DNA from 4 places in the Alicycliphilus denitrificans K601 genome. Region 4 is predicted to be linked to each of the others. Evidence: predicted binding sites of a transcription regulator. Region 4 holds the regulator's gene; each other region holds the start of a gene.
What was found. Region 4 encodes FNR, which switches genes on or off when oxygen is low (the NO sensors DNR and NnrR bind a similar motif). Its sites were predicted from a motif close to TTGATNNNNATCAA; they were not measured.
Positions count from the first base shown of each region.

Region 1: a site for FNR is predicted at 2,510-2,523, ahead of ALIDE2_RS21875 (PHA/PHB synthase family protein). Genes of this name have one in related genera too.
Region 2: a site for FNR is predicted at 2,445-2,458, ahead of cobA (uroporphyrinogen-III C-methyltransferase). Genes of this name have one in related genera too.
Region 3: a site for FNR is predicted at 1,827-1,840, ahead of ALIDE2_RS02305 (type IV pili methyl-accepting chemotaxis transducer N-terminal domain-containing protein). Genes of this name have one in related genera too.

Region 1 is NC_015422.1:4,613,007-4,617,852, forward strand. Features, by position in the region: gene ALIDE2_RS21865 (pilus assembly protein) at 1-1,698, shown strand, start outside; gene ALIDE2_RS21870 (TetR/AcrR family transcriptional regulator) at 1,744-2,433, opposite strand; gene ALIDE2_RS21875 (PHA/PHB synthase family protein) at 2,592-4,334, shown strand; gene fabI (enoyl-ACP reductase FabI) at 4,337-4,846, shown strand, end outside.
Region 2 is NC_015422.1:2,452,005-2,456,850, forward strand. Features, by position in the region: gene ALIDE2_RS11705 (cytochrome D1 domain-containing protein) at 1-214, opposite strand, end outside; gene ALIDE2_RS11710 (c-type cytochrome) at 211-564, opposite strand; gene ALIDE2_RS11715 (nitrite reductase) at 587-2,311, opposite strand; gene cobA (uroporphyrinogen-III C-methyltransferase) at 2,523-3,350, shown strand; gene rng (ribonuclease G) at 3,432-4,846, shown strand, end outside.
Region 3 is NC_015422.1:477,755-482,600, forward strand. Features, by position in the region: gene ALIDE2_RS02300 (adenosylcobalamin-dependent ribonucleoside-diphosphate reductase) at 1-1,695, shown strand, start outside; gene ALIDE2_RS02305 (type IV pili methyl-accepting chemotaxis transducer N-terminal domain-containing protein) at 1,874-3,790, shown strand; gene ALIDE2_RS02310 (response regulator) at 3,787-4,461, shown strand; gene ALIDE2_RS02315 (MFS transporter) at 4,690-4,846, shown strand, end outside.
Region 4 is NC_015422.1:1,173,260-1,178,105, forward strand. Features, by position in the region: gene ccoP (cytochrome-c oxidase, cbb3-type subunit III) at 1-362, shown strand, start outside; gene ccoG (cytochrome c oxidase accessory protein CcoG) at 447-1,889, shown strand; gene ALIDE2_RS05615 (FixH family protein) at 1,949-2,227, shown strand; gene ALIDE2_RS05620 (hypothetical protein) at 2,315-2,602, shown strand; gene fnr (fumarate/nitrate reduction transcriptional regulator Fnr) at 2,637-3,380, opposite strand; gene hemN (oxygen-independent coproporphyrinogen III oxidase) at 3,551-4,846, shown strand, end outside.

The DNA of each region.
Region 1 (4,846 bases), 1.6 Mb from region 4:
GCGGGCGACCCGAAATGGTCGGCCCGCGCAAAACTGGACGCCAAGAGCGCCGCCAGCCGCAAGATCTACTTCAAGAACGGCACGGCGCTGAGCGAATTCACCTGGGATAACCTGACCACTGCGCTCAAGGCGAATTTCCAGGACCTGTGCGCCAGCCCGGCCAGGCTGACGCAGTGCGCCACCCTGAGCACGGGCAACAAAACCACGGTGAACGGCGGCGCGGAGCTGGTCGCCTACCTGCGCGGCGACCGCACCAAGGAAGCCACAGCCACCAACGCCACCGCACCGCTGTTCCGCGAGCGCAAGTCGGTGCTGGGCGACATCATCAACAGCAAGCCCGTCCACGTGGGCAAGCCGCCGTTCGGCTATACCGATGCCGGCTACGCCGCGTTCAAGACCAGCCAGGTCAACCGCAAGAAAGTGGTCTACGTGGGCGCCAACGACGGCATGCTGCACGCGCTGGACGCGGCCACGGGCGAGGAGCTGTGGGCCTACGTGCCCACGGCGGTGATGCCCAACCTCTACAAGCTGGCGGACGTGAAGTACGGCAGCAACACCAGCCAGCCGCACACCTATTTCGTGGACGGCAAGACGGTGCAGGGCGACGTGTACATCAACGGCGCCTGGAAGACGATCCTGGTGGGCGGGCTGAACAAGGGCGGCCGGGCCTACTACGCGCTGGACGTCACCGACCCCGACGCGCCGGAGGCGCTGTGGGAGTTCACCGACGACAACCTGGGCCTGACGTACAGCGACCCGGTCATCAGCAAGCTGGCCGACGGCACCTGGACGGTGGCCTTCGGCTCGGGCTACAACAACGTCTCGCCCGGCGACGGCAAGGGCCGCCTGTTCGTGGTGAATGCCGCCACGGGCGCCGTCCTGCGCGACATTCCCACCACGGCAGGCAGCACCGCCACGCCGAGCGGGATGGCCAAGATCAACGTGTGGGTGAAGTCCCTGAGCGACAACACGGCGCAGCGCTTCTACGCCGGCGACCTGCTGGGCAACCTGTGGCGCTTCGACGTGGACGACCTGGTGGCCCCGAAAAAGGGCGCGCTGCTGCTGGCGCGGATGCAGGACGCGAGCGGCAACGCCCAGCCCATCACCACCGAGCCCAAGCTGCGCGAGTACGACAAGCAGCCCATCGTGGCGGTGGCCACGGGCCGCTACCTGGGGCGCGACGACATCGACGACACGCAGGTGCAGTCCATCGCCGCCATCCGCGATCCGCTGACGGCCACGGGCTGGGGCGTGGTGCGCACCAGCAGCGCCTTCAAGAAGGTCACGATCGCCAAGACCGGCACCACCGCCAGCGGCGCGGCGGTCACGGTGGACTGGGCCACGGGCGGCGGCTGGTGGGCCGACCTGCCCACCGGGGGCGAGCGCGTGGCCATGCCCATGGAGTGGGACGGCGCGCGGCTGCTGGCGGCCACCACTCTTCCGGACGGCAATCAGTGCAAGTCGGGCGGCGCGTCGTGGCTGTATTCGTTCGGCCTGGCGGGCGGCGCGACCAAGGGCGAGCAGTACAGCCCGGACACGCTGATCGTCGGCTTCAGCGTGGTGACCACCGACGATGGCAAGCCCAAGATCATCGTGCGCACCAGCGGCAACAAGACCGACGTGAAGGACGGCACGGGCCTGGGCGGCGGCACGACGATCAAGCGCGCGCGGCGGGTTTCGTGGCGGGAGCTGAATTAGCCGAAGCTATCAAAAAGTGAGCTTCAAGCGCTTTATGGGCAAGCGCTATAGGCCATTTTGATGTGCATTTTCTGAGGCAATCCGCTCGCGCGGATCGAGCAGTTCGCACAGCAGCTCCACATGGCTGCTGCGCAGGCAATCCAGCCCCATGGCGGGCTCATGGCCCAGGATCATCTGCGTCAGCAGCGCGTACATCACGGGCGCTATCACCAGCCAGGGCTCGCGCACGATGACGCTGGGCGGCAGGCCGAGCCGCGCGGCATGGGTGCGCAGCATGTCGGCGAGCAAGGCCATGTTGGGCCGCACCACGTTGTGCTCCCACAGTTCCACCAGGTCCTTCACGCGGCCCCGCTCCGCCGCCAGCAGGCGCAGCGTGACCACCGCGGCGGGCCGCTCCAGCAGCCCCGCGTACAGCCTGTCCACCAGCCATTGCGCAAAGGCCCGCGTGCCGGCCTCGACGGGCGGCACGGGCGGCTCCTGCCACTCGGGGGGCGCCAGGGAACGGTGGAGCAGGGCCTCAAAGATCACGTCCTTGCTGGCGAAATGCGCATACAGCCCCCCCTTCGACAGGCCGCAGCGGCGGCCGATGTCGTCCATCGTGGTGGCGGCGAAGCCGCGTTCGGAAAACTCCACCAGGGCCGCATCCAGGATCTGCGCAACGCGCACCTGTGGCGCCAGGCGCCGCCGCGCCGGCGGGGCCGAGGCAGCGCAGGAAGGCTGGATAGGTTGCTGCATGGTGTCTCTCATCGTGGTCTGGCCGGTATTTTGACCGTTTTGACTACCGACCAGTCGGTATTTAAAATGCGCTAATTTGACGACCGTCAAATCAAACACGCGCAACGCGCCTAAAGTCGCCAGGGCGCTCCCCGAACACCCGCCGAAGGACCCGTTTCATGCCCGACACCTTTTCCGCAGCGGCGCTGGCCGACCAACTGGATACGCAGTTCCACGCCGCGCTGGCGCGCCGGTTCTTCTCGCTCTCCCCGGCTGCGGGCATGCTGGCCGCCAGCGACTGGGCGCTGCACCTGGCCGTGTCGCCCGGCAAATGCATGGCCCTGGCCCGCCTGGCCCTGCGCCAGAGCGAGGAGCTGGCCGGCTACGCCCGCGAACGCATGACCGCCGGCGCCGACCCGCAGCTGCGCCATGGCGTGCAGCCCCCGGCCCAGGACAGGCGCTTTGCGGCGCCCGAATGGCAGCAGTGGCCGTTCAACTACATGCACCAGTCGTTCCTGCTCACCCAGCAGTGGTGGGCCGCCGCCACGCACGGCGTGAAGGGCGTGGAGAAGCACCACGAGAACGTGGTGGCGTTCGCCGCCCGCCAGCTGCTGGACGTCTTCTCGCCCGGCAACCAGCTGGCCACCAACCCGGTGGTGCTGCAGCGCACGCTGCAGCAGGGCGGCGCCAACCTGCTGCGCGGCGCGCTCAATGCGGCCGACGACCTGCAGCGCCTGGCCGCGGGCAAGCCCCCCGCGGGCACGGAGGACTTCGTGGTCGGCCGCGACGTGGCCGTCACGCCGGGCAAGGTGGTGCTGCGAAACCGCCTGGTGGAGCTGATCCAGTACACGCCCACGACCGAGGCCGTGCACCCCGAGCCGGTCCTGATCGTGCCGGCCTGGATCATGAAGTACTACATCCTGGACCTGTCGCCGCACAACTCGCTCATCCGCTACCTGGTGGACCAGGGCCATACGGTGTTCTGCCTGTCCTGGAAGAACCCCGGCTACGAGGACCGCGACCTGGGCTTGGACGACTACCTCAAGCTGGGCTTTCACGCCGCGCTCGACGCCGTCAACGCCATCGTCCCCAAGCGCAAGGTGCACGCCACGGGCTACTGCCTGGGCGGCACCCTGCTGGCCATCGCCGCCGCCGCGATGGCGCGCGACGGCGACGCGCGCCTGGCCTCGCTGTCGCTGTTCGCGGCGCAGACCGATTTTTCCGAGCCGGGCGAGCTGGGCCTGTTCATCGACGAGAGCCAGGTCAACCTGCTGGAGGCGCAGATGACCCAGACCGGCTACCTCAAGGCCAGCCAGATGGCGGGCGCGTTCCAGATGCTGCGCTCCTACGACCTGCTGTGGTCGCGCCTGGTCAATGAATACCTGCTGGGCGAGCGCACCCCGATGAACGACCTGATGGCCTGGAACGCCGACGCCACGCGCATGCCGGCCAGGATGCACGCGCAGTACCTGCGCCGGCTGCTCCTCGACGACGACCTGAGCCGGGGCCGCTACCCCGTGGGCGGCAAGCCGGTCTCGCTCAGCGACATCACGCTGCCCATCTTCATGGTGGGCACGCTCACCGACCACGTCGCGCCCTGGCGCTCGGTGCACAAGCTGCACCACCTGACCACGACCGAGATCACCTTCGCCCTGACCAGCGGCGGACACAACGCCGGCATCGTCAACCCGCCGGGCAACCCGCGGCGCCACTACCAGCTGCGCACACGGCCCGCCGGCGGCAACTACATGGCGCCCGACGACTGGCTGGCGGCGGCGCCTGCCGCGCAGGGCTCGTGGTGGCCCGCCTGGCAGGAGTGGCTGCAGGCACGCTCGGGCAAGCCCGTTGCACCGCCGCACATGGGCGCACGCGGCTACAAGGCGGGCGCCGACGCGCCGGGCCACTACGTACTGGAAAAATGAGCATGACCCGGAACCTGCAAGGCAAGAAGGGGCTGGTGGTCGGCATTGCGAACGAAAGCAGCATCGCCTGGGGCTGCGCGCGTGCCTTCCACGCCGCCGGCGCCGACCTCGCCATCACCTGGCTCAACGACAAGGCAAGGCCCTATGTGCAGCCGCTTGCCGAGCGGCTGGAGGCCGGCATACAGATGCCGCTGGACGTGGAGCAGCCTGGCCAGCTGGAGGCGGTGTTCGACACCATCACCCGGCAATGGGGGCGGCTGGACTTCGTGCTGCACTCCATTGCCTTTGCCCCGGCCGCCGACCTGCATGGCCGCGTGATCGACTGCTCGCGCGAGGGTTTCGCGCGCGCCATGGACGTCTCCTGCCATTCCTTCCTGCGCATGGCCCGGCTGGCCGAGCCGCTGATGCCGCAAGGCGGCAGCCTGCTGACCATGAGCTACCTGGGCGCGGCGGAGGTCATCGACAACTACGGGCTCATGGGCCCCGTCAAGGCAGCGCTGGAGTCCGGCGTG
Region 2 (4,846 bases), 1.3 Mb from region 4:
GGTCGCCCAGGCCCTCGACGCGGCCCATGGCCTCGCGCCGGCTGGTGTTGACGAGGGTGAGCGCGCCTTGTGCGCGCTCTATGACCACGCCCAGGTCGCCAGTGCCCAGCAGGGCGGGGGCCTTGGACGTGGCGGAGGATGCGGAGGTGGCTGCGCAGCCGCCTGCCAGCAGCGGGGCCGCGGCGGCGAACGACAGCAGGGAGCGCCTTTTCATGGGGCTTGGCTCCTCATTTCTTCGGGGAAACCGCTGGCCAGCTGCTGAGCGATCCACAGGGCCTCCGTGCCGCTGAGCAGTGCGCTCCAGGGCGGCATGGGCGTGCCGGGGATGCCGTGGATGATGACGGCGGCCAGGTATTCGGGAGGCTTGGCGGCCAGGGCCTGGCGCGTGAGCGCCGGGCCCAGGCCTCCGGTGAGACGCATGCCATGGCACGAGCCGCAGTCCTGCCGCACCATGCGCACCAGCTGTGCGGCGCGCTCGGGCGCGGGGGCGGCGGCGAGCGTTTGCGCGCCCGCCGCCGCCGCTGCGAGCGCCAGAGTGAGGGAGAGGAATGCGTTGCGTGCCATGGCGAAGTCCCGGGTTACGGCATCAATAGACGTCGTGCTGCGTGTTGTACACGTTGAAGTGGCCGGTCGGCGTGATCAGGCGCGGGTCCTTGATCACCTTCTTGAGCTTGAGCGTCTTGTCGTCCACGACGACCAGGGCGCTGGCCTTGTCCTTGGCGGACCACACGGCGAACCACACTTCGTCACCTGCCTTGTTGTACTCGGGCTGGGTCACGCGCTTGGCGCCGCCGTCGTTGGGCAGATCGGCCCATTCGGCGATGGGCAGCGTCTTGTAGCCCTTGTCCAGGTTGTTGATGTCGAACACCACCACCGCCTGCGAGACCTTCGGATCGGGGTTCAGCGGTGCGTCGGACCACAGGTTCTTGGACTTGGGGTGGGTCTTGATGAACAGGGCGCCGCCGCCAGGGCCGGTGAGCTTGGCCACTTCCTTGAAGGCGTACTGCTTGTTCTTCTTGGGGTCGGTGCCGATGAGCGAGATGGTCTCGTCGCCCAGGTGGCCCGTGGCCCACACCGGACCGTACTTCGGATGGATGAAGTTGGCGCCGCGGCCGGGGTGGGGAATCTTGCCCACTTCGGTCAGGCCCGCGAGCTTGCCGTCCTTGGCGTCGATCGCAGCAACCTTGTTGCTGTTGTTGGCCGCCACCATGAAGTAGCGCTTGGACGAGTCCCAGCCACCGTCGTGCAGGAATGGCGCCGAGCCGATCTCGGTCATCTTGAGCGCATTCAGGTTGGAGTAGTCAACCATCATCGTCTTGCCCGTCTCCTTGACGTTCACAACGAACTCGGGCTTGTAGTGCGAGGCCACGATGGAGGCCACGCGCGGCTCGGGGTGGTATTCCTGCGTGCCCACGACCATGCCGCGCGTGGAGACGATCTTCAGCGGCTCCAGCGTGTTGCCGTCCATGATGGTGAACTGTGGCGGCCAGTAGGAGCCGGCGATGGCCAGCTTGTCCTCGTAGCCCTTGAACTTGGAGGTGTCGACCGAGCGTGCCTCCAGGCCTACGCGGATCTCGGCCACGTTGTCGGGCTTTTCCATCCACAGGTCGATCATGTTGATCTTGGCGTCGCGGCCGATCACGAACAGGTAGCGCCCCGAGGCCGACATGCGCGAGATGTGCACCGCGTAGCCGGTCTTGACGATGTTGATGATCTCCTTGGTGTCGCCGTCGATCAGCGCCACCTCGCCCGTGTCGCGCAGCGTGGTGGAGAAGAGGTTGTCGATGTTGTACTTGTTCATCTTCTTCGTCGGACGCTTCTCCGGCGGGATGATGACCTTCCAGGTGTTCTTGGCGTCGGCAAGGCTCCACTCGGGCGGTGTGGGAGGGTCCTGCTGGATGTAGCGGGCCATCAGGTCGACCTGCTTCTCATCCATTTCGCCGGAGGTCAGCCAGTTGGGCATACCGGCGGGCGAGCCGTAGGCGATGAAGACCTTGAGGTAATCCGTGCCCTTGGCCAGAGTGATGTCGGGAGTCAGCGGCTTGCCGGTGGCACCCTTGCGCAGCACGCCGTGGCAGCCCGCGCAGCGCTCGAAGTAGATCTTGCGAGCCAGGTCGAACTCCGCCTGCGTCATCGGCGGGGCCTTGGGGTTCATGCTCTGGTACATGGGCTCGTTGACCAAGGGCGAACTGCCTGCCTGGTAGTTCTTTTCGGCCTCGGATACGGGCTTGCTGCCTTGCGCCATTGCTGTGGCCGACACCAGGGTGGCGGCCGCAAGCGCAACCAGCCTGGCAATCCTCTTTGCTGTCATTGTGGGTCCTCTGCGTCGCGGATCAGCGCTTGGGTGGCCCCTGCGGATGCAAGGGACCATCTCGCGAGGTCGCTGTCCATTCCCCTCTTTGTGCGAGTGACCATATCGTCGCCGCGGACATTGCAAACTGTCCTTGAACTGGTTCAAGGACGGGCGTGGTGTGGTCTTTGAACAATAGAGCCCACCCCACGATCAGCCAAGAAAGGCCGACATGAGCTTCATAGAAGATGCACGCTGGTTCACCGCCGCACCCGCCGCGGGCGCGCCTGGCATGCCCACTCCCCCGGGGCGCGTGACCCTGGTAGGCGCCGGACCGGGCGATCCGGAACTGCTCACCTTGCGCGCGGTCAAGGCCTTGCGCGGCGCCCGCCTGGTGCTCTACGACCATCTGGTCGGCAAGGAGGTGCTGCGCTACGTGGCCGAGGATGCCGACCTGATCTACGTGGGCAAGGAGTCCTCGCACCACACGCTGCCCCAGGAGTCCATCATCGACCTCATGGTGCGCCTGGCGCGCAGCGGGCGCAACTTGGTGCGCCTCAAGGGCGGCGATGGCTTCATCTTCGGACGCGGCGGTGAGGAGGCTCAGGCCCTGGCCGAGGCCGGCATCGCCTTCGACGTGGTGCCCGGCATCACGGCCGCCCAGGGGGCGGGTGCCTGCGCCGGCATCCCCCTGACGCACCGTGACCACGCGGCCACGCTGGTGTTCGCCACCGGCCATCTGCGCGGCGACAACGAGGTGGCGCTGGACTGGGAGGCGCTGGCCCGCCCGCGCCAGACCGTGGTGATCTACATGGGCATGGGCACGCTGCCCGTGATCTGCGAGCAGCTCGTGCGCCACGGCCTGCCCGCCAGCATGCCTGCGGCCCTGGTGGAGCAGGCGTCGCTGCCCGGCCAGCGCTGCATCACCGGCACGCTGCAGGAATTGCCCGCCCTGGCGCAGCAGCACCGGGTGCGGCCGCCGGCGCTCATCGTAGTGGGCGAGGTGGTGGCGCTGCAGCCGCAGCTGATGCGGGGCATGCAGGCGGCAACGATGCTGTGAAACAGCCCGCTTGGGGATAGTCATCCGGCCCGTGGCGCGGGCTGGTTTCGGGCATCATGGGCGCCTCATCCCGCAAAGCCCATGCAACAAGACATTCTCATCAACTGGTCGCCACAGGAAACGCGCGTGGCGGTGGTCGAAAACGGCGCCGTGCAGGAGCTGCACGTGGAGCGCGCCCTTGAGCGCGGCCTGGTCGGCAACGTGTACCTGGGCAAGGTCTCGCGCGTGTTGCCCGGCATGCAGTCGGCCTTCATCGACATAGGACTGGAGCGCGCCGCATTCCTGCACGTGGCCGACGTATGGCAGCGCCAGGAGGGGGGCGAAGCGCCCATGTTCGCACGCAAGAACGAGCCGCCCGTGCCGATCGAGAAGCAGGTCTTCGAGGGCCAGTCGCTGATGGTCCAGGTCATCAAGGATCCGATCGGCAGCAAGGGCGCGCGGCTTTCCACCCAGATCAGCATCGCCGGGCGGCTGCTGGTGTTCCTGCCGCAGGACGACCACATCGGCATCTCGCAGAAGATTCCCCAGGAGGAGCGCGACGCGCTGCGCGCGCGGCTGCAGGCGCTGGCGGGCGACAAGTCCACGGGCGGCGGCGGAGGCTTCATCCTGCGCACCAACGGCGAGGACGCCAGCGACGCGGAGCTCGCCGAGGACATCGCCTATCTGCGCAAGACCTGGGCCGGCATCCGCCAGGCGGCGCTGAGTCGTCCGCCGACCTCGCTGCTGTACCAGGACCTGAACCTGCTGCAGCGCGTGCTGCGCGACCTAGTGGGCGAGGAGACGCAGAGCATACGCCTGGACTCGCGCGAGCAGTTCGCAGCGCTGCAGAAGTTCGGGCGCGACTTCATGCCGGCGGCGGTGGCCAAGCTGCAGCTGTACAAGGGCGAGCGGCCGATCTTCGACCTCTACGCGATCGACGAGGAAATCGCCCGCGCGCTGGGCCGGCGCGTGGACCTGAAGTCCGGCGGCTACCTCATCGTGGACCAGACCGAGGCGCTCACCACCATCGACGTGAACACCGGCGGCTACGTGGGGGCGCGCAACTTCGACGACACCATTTTCAAGACCAACCTGGAGGCCGCCGGCGCCATCGCGCGCCAGCTGCGCCTGCGCAACCTGGGCGGCATCGTGATCGCGGACTTCATCGACATGCTGCGCGAGGACCACCAGGCGGCCGTGCTCGCCGAGTTCAAGAAGCAGCTCGCGCGCGACCGGGTCAAGACCATGGTGGGCGGCTTTTCGCAGCTGGGCCTGGTGGAGATGACGCGCAAGCGCACGCGCGAGTCGCTCGCGCACATGCTCTGCGAGCCATGCCCCACGTGCCATGGCGTGGGCGAGGTCAAGACCGCGCGCACCGTGTGCTACGACATCCTGCGCGAGGTGCTGCGCGAGGCGCGCCAGTTCAACCCGCGCGAATTCCGCGTGATCGCCTCCCCGAAGGTGGTGGAGCTGTTCCTGGATGAGGAGAGCCAACACTTGGCCGGCCTGTCGGACTT
Region 3 (4,846 bases), 700 kb from region 4:
ATTTACCGCACGGTGCGCGCGCGCGAACTGTGGGACACCATCATGAAGTCGGCCTACGACTTCGCCGAGCCCGGCATCCTGTTCCTGGACCAGATCAACACCGACAACAACCTGCACTACACCGAGACCATCCAGGCCACCAACCCCTGCGGCGAGCAGCCGCTGCCGCCCTATGGCTGCTGCGACCTGGGGCCCATCATCCTCACGCGCTTCGTGCGCAACCCCTTCGGCCTGCATGGCGAGGCGTCGTTCGACTTCGACGCCTTCGAGCAGGCCGTGGCGACCCAGGTGCGGGCGCTCGACAATGTGCTCGACGTCACCTTCTGGCCGCTGCCGCAGCAGCAGGCCGAGGCCGCCGCCAAGCGCCGCATCGGCGTGGGCTTCACCGGCATGGGCAACACCCTGGCCATGCTGTGCAAGCGCTACGACCGCCAGGACGGGCGCGACATGGCCGTGAAGATCGCCGAGCGCATGCGCAACGCCGCCTACCGCGCCTCCGTGGAGCTGGCCAAGGAAAAGGGCGCCTTCCCCAAGTTCCAGGCCGACGGCTACCTGGCCAAGGGCACCTTCGCCAGCCGCCTGCCCGAGGACATCCAGAAGCAGATTCGTAAGCACGGCATCCGCAACAGCCACCTGCTGTCCATCGCGCCTACGGGCACGGTGAGCCTGGCTTTCGCGGACAACGCCTCCAACGGCATCGAGCCGCCGTTCTCCTGGACCTACACGCGCAGGAAACGCGAGGCCGACGGCAGCAAGAGCGAATACGTGGTCGAGGACTACGCCTGGCGCTTGTACAAGACGCTGGGCGGCGACGTGAACCAGCTGCCCGCGTACTTCGTGAGCGCCATGGACATGGCCGCCGCCGACCATGTGGCCATGATGGAGGCCGTGCAGCCCTATGTGGACACGGCCATCTCCAAGACCGTCAACGTGCCCGAGGACTACCCCTACGACGACTTCAAGGGCCTGTACATGCAGGCCTGGCACTCGGGCCTGAAGGGCCTGGCCACCTACCGCCCCAACAGCATCCTGGGCGCGGTGCTGGAGGTGCCGGCCGCCGAGGCCAAGCCCGCCAAGAGCGAGCCCGCGCCCGAGCCGGTCCAGCCCTTCGATCCGATGCGCGTCGTGATCGAGAGCCGGCCCAAGGGCGGCCTGTCGGCCGTGGCCGAGAAGATCGAATACTGGACGCAGGAAGGGCACAAGCGCCTGTACCTCATCGTCTCCTTCCTGCCCGTGCCCGACGGGCATGGCGGCACGGTGGACCGCGCCATCGAGTTCTTCATGCCCGTGGGCCAGAGCAGCGAGTCGCAGCAGTGGATCACCTCCAGCATGCGCCTCTTGTCGCTGGCCGCGCGCGGCGGCTTCCTGGAGCGCGCGCTGTCCGACATGCGCAAGGTGGCCTGGGACCGCGGCCCCGTGCGCCTGGGCACCTACCAGCGTGCCGACGGCGCCCAGGTGCCGCTGTGGCACGACTCCGAGGTGGCCGCCGTCGCCTATGCCGTGCAGAACATCCTGGCGCGCCGCGCCGAGGCGCCGCAGCAGCAGGTGCTGCCGCTGGACGAGCCCGACATGCCCGCCGGCATGCCGCCTGCCATGGCCGGCAAGAAATGCCAGGAATGCGGCGCCCACGCCGTGATCCGCAAGGACGGCTGCGACTACTGCACCCAGTGCGGCGCCCTGGGCAGCTGCGGCTGACCTCGTGCACGACCCCGCGCGGCGGCAAGGCGCGGATGCTATTCAAAAGATAGCTATTTGCGCCTGCTGCATACGCCGTAAGGTCTGATTTGACCAGTGGCGGCATAGCCCGCATGGATGGCATGGGCGGCCTGATGATGGTCAAGACGCCCCGCGGCCAGACGCCTACACTCGCGCCATGCGCAAGAAACCCACGCTGTCGACCAAGCTGCTGGCCATGGGCACGGTGTTCCTGCTCGTGGCCCTGGCCTCCATCGGCTTCACGCTGTGGGTCACCTGGCAGCTCGAGGGCGGCGCAGCGGCCGTCAATGAGGCGGGCCGCCTGCGCATGAACATGCTGCGCATGATCCTGGCGCAGCAGAACGAATCGCCCCAGGAATTCGCGCGGCTGAAGCAGCGCTTCAACGACGGGCTGGAGCTGCTGCGCACCGGGGACCCCGCGCGCCCCCTGTTCGTGCCCTGGAACGACGAGACCCGCACGCAGTACGAGCACATCCGCTCGCAATGGCTTTTGCTGCAGCAGGAATGGAAGATGTCCCTGCCGCAGGAGAGCGGCGCCGCCGCCGTGGCGCGCGGCGACGCCTTCGTGAGCGAGATCGACGGCTTCGTGCAGGCCATCGAGGTGCGCATCATGCGCTGGACCGCGGTGCTGCACCTGTTCCACCTGTTTCTCGTGGCCCTGGCCATAGGTTCGGCCGTGGCCTTCATGGCGCTGAGCTATCTGCTGGTGCTCAATCCCGTGACGCGGCTGCAGCAGGCGCTTGGCCGCGTGCGCCAGGGCGACCTGGGCACGCGCCTGGAGGTGGAGACGGAGGACGAGTTCGGCCAGCTGGCGGCCGGCTTCAACCTCATGGCGCATGCGCTGCAGGCCTCGCACGAGGGCCTGGAGCGCAAGGTGCGCGAGAAGACCGCCACCATCGAGGTGCGCAACCAGCGCCTGTCCGCGCTCTACGCCGTGAGCGCGCTGGCGGGCGAGGCCGGCAGCCTGGAGGCCCTGGCCCAGGGCTTCGTGCAGCAGATCCGCAGCGTGGCCGGCTGCGATGCCGCCGCGCTGCGCTGGTCGGACGAGGCCAACCAGCGCTACGTGCTGCTGGCCGCCGACGGCCTGCCCAAGTCCCTGGCTGAGGAGGAGCACTGCCTGAACACCGGCACCTGCGAATGCGGCCAGGCGCAGGAACGGGCGCGCATGCGCGTGATCCCCATCGTCCCGGCGGGAAGGCTGCAGCTGCCGCACTGCCGCGAGGCCGGCTACGAGACCGTGGTCAGCATCCCCGTGCAGCTGCACCAGCGGCTGCTGGGCGAGGTGACGCTGTTCTTCCGCACCACGCTGGACCTGTCCGAGGACATGCGCGAGCTGCTGTCCACCATGGCGCGGCACCTGGCGAGTTCCATGGAGGGGCTGCGCGCCACGGCGCTCGAACGCGAGGCCGCCGTGGCCGAGGAGCGCAGCCTGATCGCGCGCGAGCTGCACGACTCGATCGCCCAGTCGCTGGCCTTTCTCAAGATCCAGACCCAGCTGCTGCGCGACGCCGTGGCCAAGGGCAACACCGAGGCCCGCGACCGCAGCATGGCCGAGCTCGACGTGGGCGTGCGCGAGTGCTATGCCGACGTGCGCGAGCTGCTGGTGCACTTTCGCACGCGCACCCAGGACGAGGACATCGAGGAGGCGCTGCGCGCCACGCTCTCCAAGTTCGAGCACCAGACGGGCGTGGCCGCGGCGCTGTCCATGTCGGGCCAGGGCCTGCCGCTGGCGCCCGACGTGCAGATCCAGGTGCTGCACATCGTGCAGGAAGCGCTGTCGAACGTGCGCAAGCACGCCGGCGCGCGCCACGTGCAGCTGCGCGTGCAGCGCCACCCCTGGCGCTTCGAGGTGCAGGACGACGGCAGCGGCTTCGACCCCCAGGCCGTCCCGCCCGATTCGCTGCACGTGGGCCTGGGCATCATGCGCGAGCGTGCCCAGCGCATCGGCGCCAGCCTGCGGCTCGAATCCCGCGCGGGCGGCGGCGGCACCTGCGTGACTTTGGAACTGCCCGCGGCCGGCGTGGACGAGCGCCTGCCGGACGCCATCACCACCCCATTCATCGCTGCCGCATGACCGCCACCCCCATCACGCTGTTCCTGATCGACGACCACACGCTGCTGCGCCGCGGGCTGGTGGCCCTGCTGTCGCAGTACGGCGACCTGTGCGTGGTGGGCGAGGCGGGCGACGCCGCCGAGGCCCTGCGCCTGCTGCCGCAGCTGCGGCCCGACGTGATCCTGCTGGACAACCACCTGCCCGGCGTGCGCGGCGTGGATGCCATCGCCGGGCTGCGCGAGGCCTCGCAGGGCAGCCGCGTGATCATGCTCACCGTGAGCGAGGACGGCGAGGACCTGGGCGCGGCGCTGCGCCACGGCGCCCAGGGCTATCTGCTCAAGACCATCGACGGCGATCTGCTGGCCCAGGCCATACGCCGCGCCGCGCGCGGCGAGCCCGTGGTCAGCCCCGAGATGATGGGCAAGCTGGTGGCGGCCTTCCAGTCCCAGGGCGCGCCCGAGCCCGACCCCGGGCCCATGCCCCAGGAAGACCCGGCCCCGCAGCTGTCGCCGCGCGAGCAGGAGGTGCTGCGCGAGATCGCCCGGGGCGCGAGCAACAAGGAAATCGCGCGCCAGCTTTCTATCGCCGAGACCACGGTGAAGATCCACGTGCAGCACATCCTGCGCAAGCTGGGCCTGACCTCGCGCGTGCAGGCGGCGGTCTACGCCTCGGACCGGCAACGCGCCGAATAGCTCGCGCATCGGGCTCCTGTTCTTCTGTTTTGATAGCTGCCGGCGCTTGATGTACAAGCGGTGGGGCCCGTTTTTCCTTAAACCCCACGAGAAGGGCATAGTTCTTTCGGAGTAGGACGCGGGCGCGGGCCATCGTTCTTTTGCAGCGGCCCGAGCCTTCCACCGAAGTATGGGAAAACCCTAGCAGCTGCGCGAACATCCATGCACACACCAAGAGAGGACTATTGCATGGCATCCGCGTCGCACCCTGCGGCACAAGACTCCCGCCGCAACCGCCAGGCCTGGTCGGTGCTCATCGTGAGCACCCTGGCCTTCACCGTCTGCTTCATGGTCTGGATGATGTTCGGCGTCATCGGCATCCCGATCAAGAAGATGCTGAACCTCA
Region 4 (4,846 bases):
TGATGCCGCCCATGGCCGCCGCGGTCGGATCGCCCGAGGACGTGCGCAACGTGACGCATTACGTACTGAGTCTGTCGGGCAGCCCGCACGACTCGCTCAGGGCTTCGCTCGGCAAATCCAAGTTTGCGGCCTGCGCTGCCTGCCACGGCATGGACGGTAAGGGCAACGCGGCGCTGGGAGCCCCCAACCTGACGGATGACATCTGGCTGCACGGCTGGGGCGAGGCCGCCATCACGGCTATGATTAACAACGGCAAGACCAATGAAATGCCGGCACAGGCAGGTAAGCTGACCGACGCGCAGATCAACGTGCTGACGGCTTATGTCTGGGGCTTGTCCCACAAGGCCGGCGCTTCTCGCTGACGCCAGCTCTGCGGCCGGCTCCCTCACCGAGGGTGCCGGCCGTTTTGTTTTCTGGAAGTTGTACTTCCCCCACGAGATCCCATCATGAAGCCAGCCGAAGACAGGCCACGCAAGGTGATACCCATTACTCCTGTTGCAGCGGAGAGCCAGCAGCCTGAGACGGTGTCGCTTTACGAAGCCCAGAAGAAGATCTATCCCCGCTCCATCAGCGGTGTGTTCGCGCGCTGGCGCTGGGCGATGGTGTTCCTGACGCAGCTGGTCTTCTATGGCCTGCCCTGGCTGGAGTGGGGGCAGCGCCAGATGGTGCTGTTCGACCTCGGGGCGCGGCGCTTCTACATCTTCGGCCTAGTGCTGTACCCGCAGGACTTCATCTATTTGACCGGCCTGCTCATCATCTCGGCGCTGTCGTTGTTCCTGTTCACGGCAGTGGCGGGGCGGCTGTGGTGCGGATTCGCCTGTCCGCAGACGGTTTATACCGAGATATTCATGTGGATCGAGCACAAGATCGAAGGCGATCGCAGTGCCCGCATGCGCCTGGACAACGGGACGTGGACCTTCGAGAAGATCTGGAAGAAATCGCTCAAGCAGGTGATCTGGGTCGCTGTGGCCTTCTGGACCGGTTTCACGTTCGTGGGTTATTTCGTGCCGATCCGGGAACTCGGCGGCGAGCTGCTGGTGCTGCACGGCTCCTGGCAGATCTTCTGGGTGTTCTTCTATGGTTTCGCGACCTATGGCAATGCAGGCTATCTGCGCGAGCAGGTCTGCAAGTACATGTGCCCCTACGCGCGCTTCCAAAGCGCGATGTTCGACAAGGACACGCTGATCGTCACCTACGACCCCGAGCGAGGCGAGCCCCGCGGACCGCGCACCAAGAGCGTCGACTACAAGGCCAAGGGCCTGGGGGACTGCATCGACTGCACGTTGTGCGTGCAGGTCTGCCCTACGGGCATCGACATCCGCAATGGCCTGCAGTACGAATGCATCGGCTGCGGCCTGTGCGTGGATGCATGCGATACCGTGATGGACAAGATGAAATACCCGCGGGGGCTGATCCGCTTCTCCACGCAGAACGGCGTCAAGAACCACTGGACCCAGTCGCAGATGCTCAAACGCGTGCTGCGTCCGCGCGTGCTGTTCTATACCAGCGTGCTGATTGTGCTTTGCATCGGGATGCTCGCTAGCTTGGTGGTGCGCACGCCTCTCAAGGTGGACGTGGTGCGCGACCGCGCGGCGCTCTCGCGCATCGTGGCTGGGGGCAAGCTGGAGAACATCTACCGGCTGCAGATCATGAATGCCACCGAAGGGGCCCAGCGCTATGTCATCAGCGCGCGTGGGCTGCCAGGGCTGGAGGTGGCTTCCGAGTCCGAGGTCGATATCGGCCCTGCGGACTCCCGCTGGGTTGCTGTGCGCCTGCAAATCCCCTACGGGTCGGCGCCACCGGGCTCGCACACGGTGTATTTCGATATCCAGGCGCAGGGCAACAAAGGGCAGGTGGCGGAGAAATCCGTATTCCTCGTCCCGCGCTGAGGGCGCGGATCCGTACCGAGTTTTTGCATGGCCCCGGAAGGGGCACGGAGATCGTAACGATGTCGAAAGATGGACCAATGAATGCAGACCCCGAGCCGCAGCCCTGGTGGAGGTACGGCCATGTGTGGCTGATCATCGCAGGCCCGGTGATCGTGGTCATTGCCGGTTTCGTCACTCTTTGGCTTGCGCTTTCCCGGCCGGACCCCGTGCTGGCGGAGGACTACTACCAACGTGGCCTGGACATCAACAAGACGCTGAAGAATGCGGACTCTGGCATGACACCCGCAATGAAAGGGCGTAACCACGCCGCCACGCCCGCGCAGGACCAGCCGCGCTGAGGTCCTAAGGGGAATCAGGGAGACGATGGCACTTTGCTTGCGCCGGGCATGGTGCTAGGCTGTCACTATGACAAGGAGACAAGCTTGATGTGGAAGCAGAGGTTGATGTGGATAGCCTGGCCCGCCTTTCTCATGGCGGGGGTCATGGAGATGGTCGTGTTTGCCTTCGTGGACCCCGAGGCGTTGCAGTGGTTCGACCAGCCCGTCACTCTTTCGAGGCAAGGCGTCTACACCGTAGCGTTCTTCGTTTTCTGGGCCATCATCATGGCGTCGAGCATGCTTACCACGATGTTGTCGCTCTCCCCCTTCGAGCTCAATCGCTGTCCGGTACCGGAGGGCGAGAGGCCGCTCGACTGTGCCAAATACATGCCCTGACATGGGCCTGGGGCTGCAGCCTGGGTGAGGGTGGTTAGAGACAGGATTGCTGGCTATTGACGATGCGCTTCAGGGCATCGGTGTCCACGATGCGTACGTGGCGTTGCCTGACCTCCACGATGCCCTCCTCGACGAACTTGGAGAAGGTGCGGCTCACGGTTTCGAGCTTGAGGCCCAGGTAGCTGCCGATTTCCTCGCGCGTCATGCGCAACACCAGTTCCGATTGGGAAAACCCCCGCGCATGCAAGCGCTGCACCAGATTCAACAGGAAGGCGGCAAGGCGCTCCTCGGCCCGCATGCTTCCCAGGAGCAGCATGACGCCGTGTTCGCGGACGATCTCACGGCTCATGATCTTGTGCACATGGTTTTGCAGTGCGGTGACTTCGCGGGACAGTTCTTCGATGCGGTCGAACGGCATGACGCAGACCTCGGCGTCTTCCAGGGCCACGGCATCGCAGGTGTGCCGATCGTTCACTATGCCATCTAGGCCGATGATTTCTCCGGCCATCTGAAAACCCGTCACTTGGTCGCGTCCATCCTCCGTGGCCACGCAGGTCTTGAAGAAGCCCGTGCGAATGGCGAACAGGGATGCGAATGGTTCGCCGTTGCGAAACAACGTGCCGCCACGCTTGACCTTGCGGCGCACGGCGACGACGTCATCGATGCGCTTGAGTTGCTGCTCATCCAGCCCGACGGGCATGCACAGTTCGCGCAAGTTGCAGTTTGAACAGGCAACTTTGATGGATTGCAGGTTGGAATGTGTGGAAACCCTATTCATGTCGCGAGCTTACATCTGAACGCCGTCGAGGCATGGAATGTCACGGATCGTTCGAAGACTTTGATCCAAAGTCAATTGTCCCCATCCGGACCGCATGGGTGCTTGATCAACATCAAGAACGCCCTGGGGACTCTACGGCACAGTACGCCGCAAATGCAAGGAATCCCACCATGACAGTCGTTACAACAGAGCTCTTGCGTCGTTTTGACGTGCCTGGGCCGCGCTACACCTCCTACCCGACAGCAGACCGTTTCGTGGAGGCATTTGGTGAAAAGGAGTACATCCTAGCCCTGCAGCAGCGTCGCGTGGGGTCGGCGGCCAAGGCGATGCCCCTGTCCCTCTACGTGCATATTCCGTTTTGCGAATCCCTGTGCTACTACTGTGCCTGTAACAAGATCATTACACGGCATCCGGAGCGGGCCGAGGTCTATTTGCGGTACTTGAGCCGCGAGATCGACCTGCACACCGCGCACTGCGGCGTGGGGCAGCACGTGAGTCAGCTGCATTTCGGCGGCGGCACGCCCACCTTCCTGTCTGACGACGGCCTGCGCGAACTCATAGGCATGCTCAAGCGCAGCTTCGTGCTGGTGCCAGGGGGCGAGTATTCGATCGAAGTGGATCCTCGCACCGTGGACGAGAAGCGGCTTGCCTTGCTGGCCGAGCTGGGTTTCAACCGGCTCAGCTTCGGGGTGCAGGATTTCGATCCCGAGGTGCAGAAGGCGGTGCATCGCATACAGCCTGCCGAGAAGGTATTCGCGCTGATCGAGAGCGCACGCAAGCTGGGCTTCGAGTCGGTGAACGTGGACCTGATCTATGGCCTGCCGCGCCAGACGCCGGAGTCTTTCGACCGGACCCTGGCGCAGGTGGCGCAACTGCGGCCCGACCGCATCGCGCTGTATGCCTACGCCCATCTGCCCGAACGCTTCAAGTCGCAACGGCGCATCATTTCCGCAGAGCTGCCCATGGCCTCGGCCAAGGTGTCGATGCTGGCGCGCTCCATCGACGTGTTCATGAATGCGGGCTATGTGTACGTGGGCATGGACCACTTCGCGCTGCCCGAGGATGCCCTGGCTGTGGCCAAGCGCCAGGGGCGGCTGCACCGCAATTTCCAGGGGTACAGCACCCAGCCTGACTGCGACCTGATCGCGCTTGGCGTTTCCGCCATCGGGCGGGTGGGCGCAACGTACAGCCAGAACGTCAAGACGCTGGACGAGTATTACGACGCGATCAACCATGGGCACCTGCCCATAGTGCGAGGCCTGGCCTTGACCAGGGACGACCTGGTGCGCCGCGCGGTCATCATGGCCCTGATGTGCCAGGGGGAGGTGCTGTTCGAGCCGGTCGAGCAGTCCTGGCTCATCGATTTTCGCCGCTATTTCGAGGCCGAGCTGCAGCAGCTCGAAGAAATGGCGGAGCAGGGTCTGGTGAAGGTCGGCGCCGAGGGCATCGAGGTCACCACGATGGGC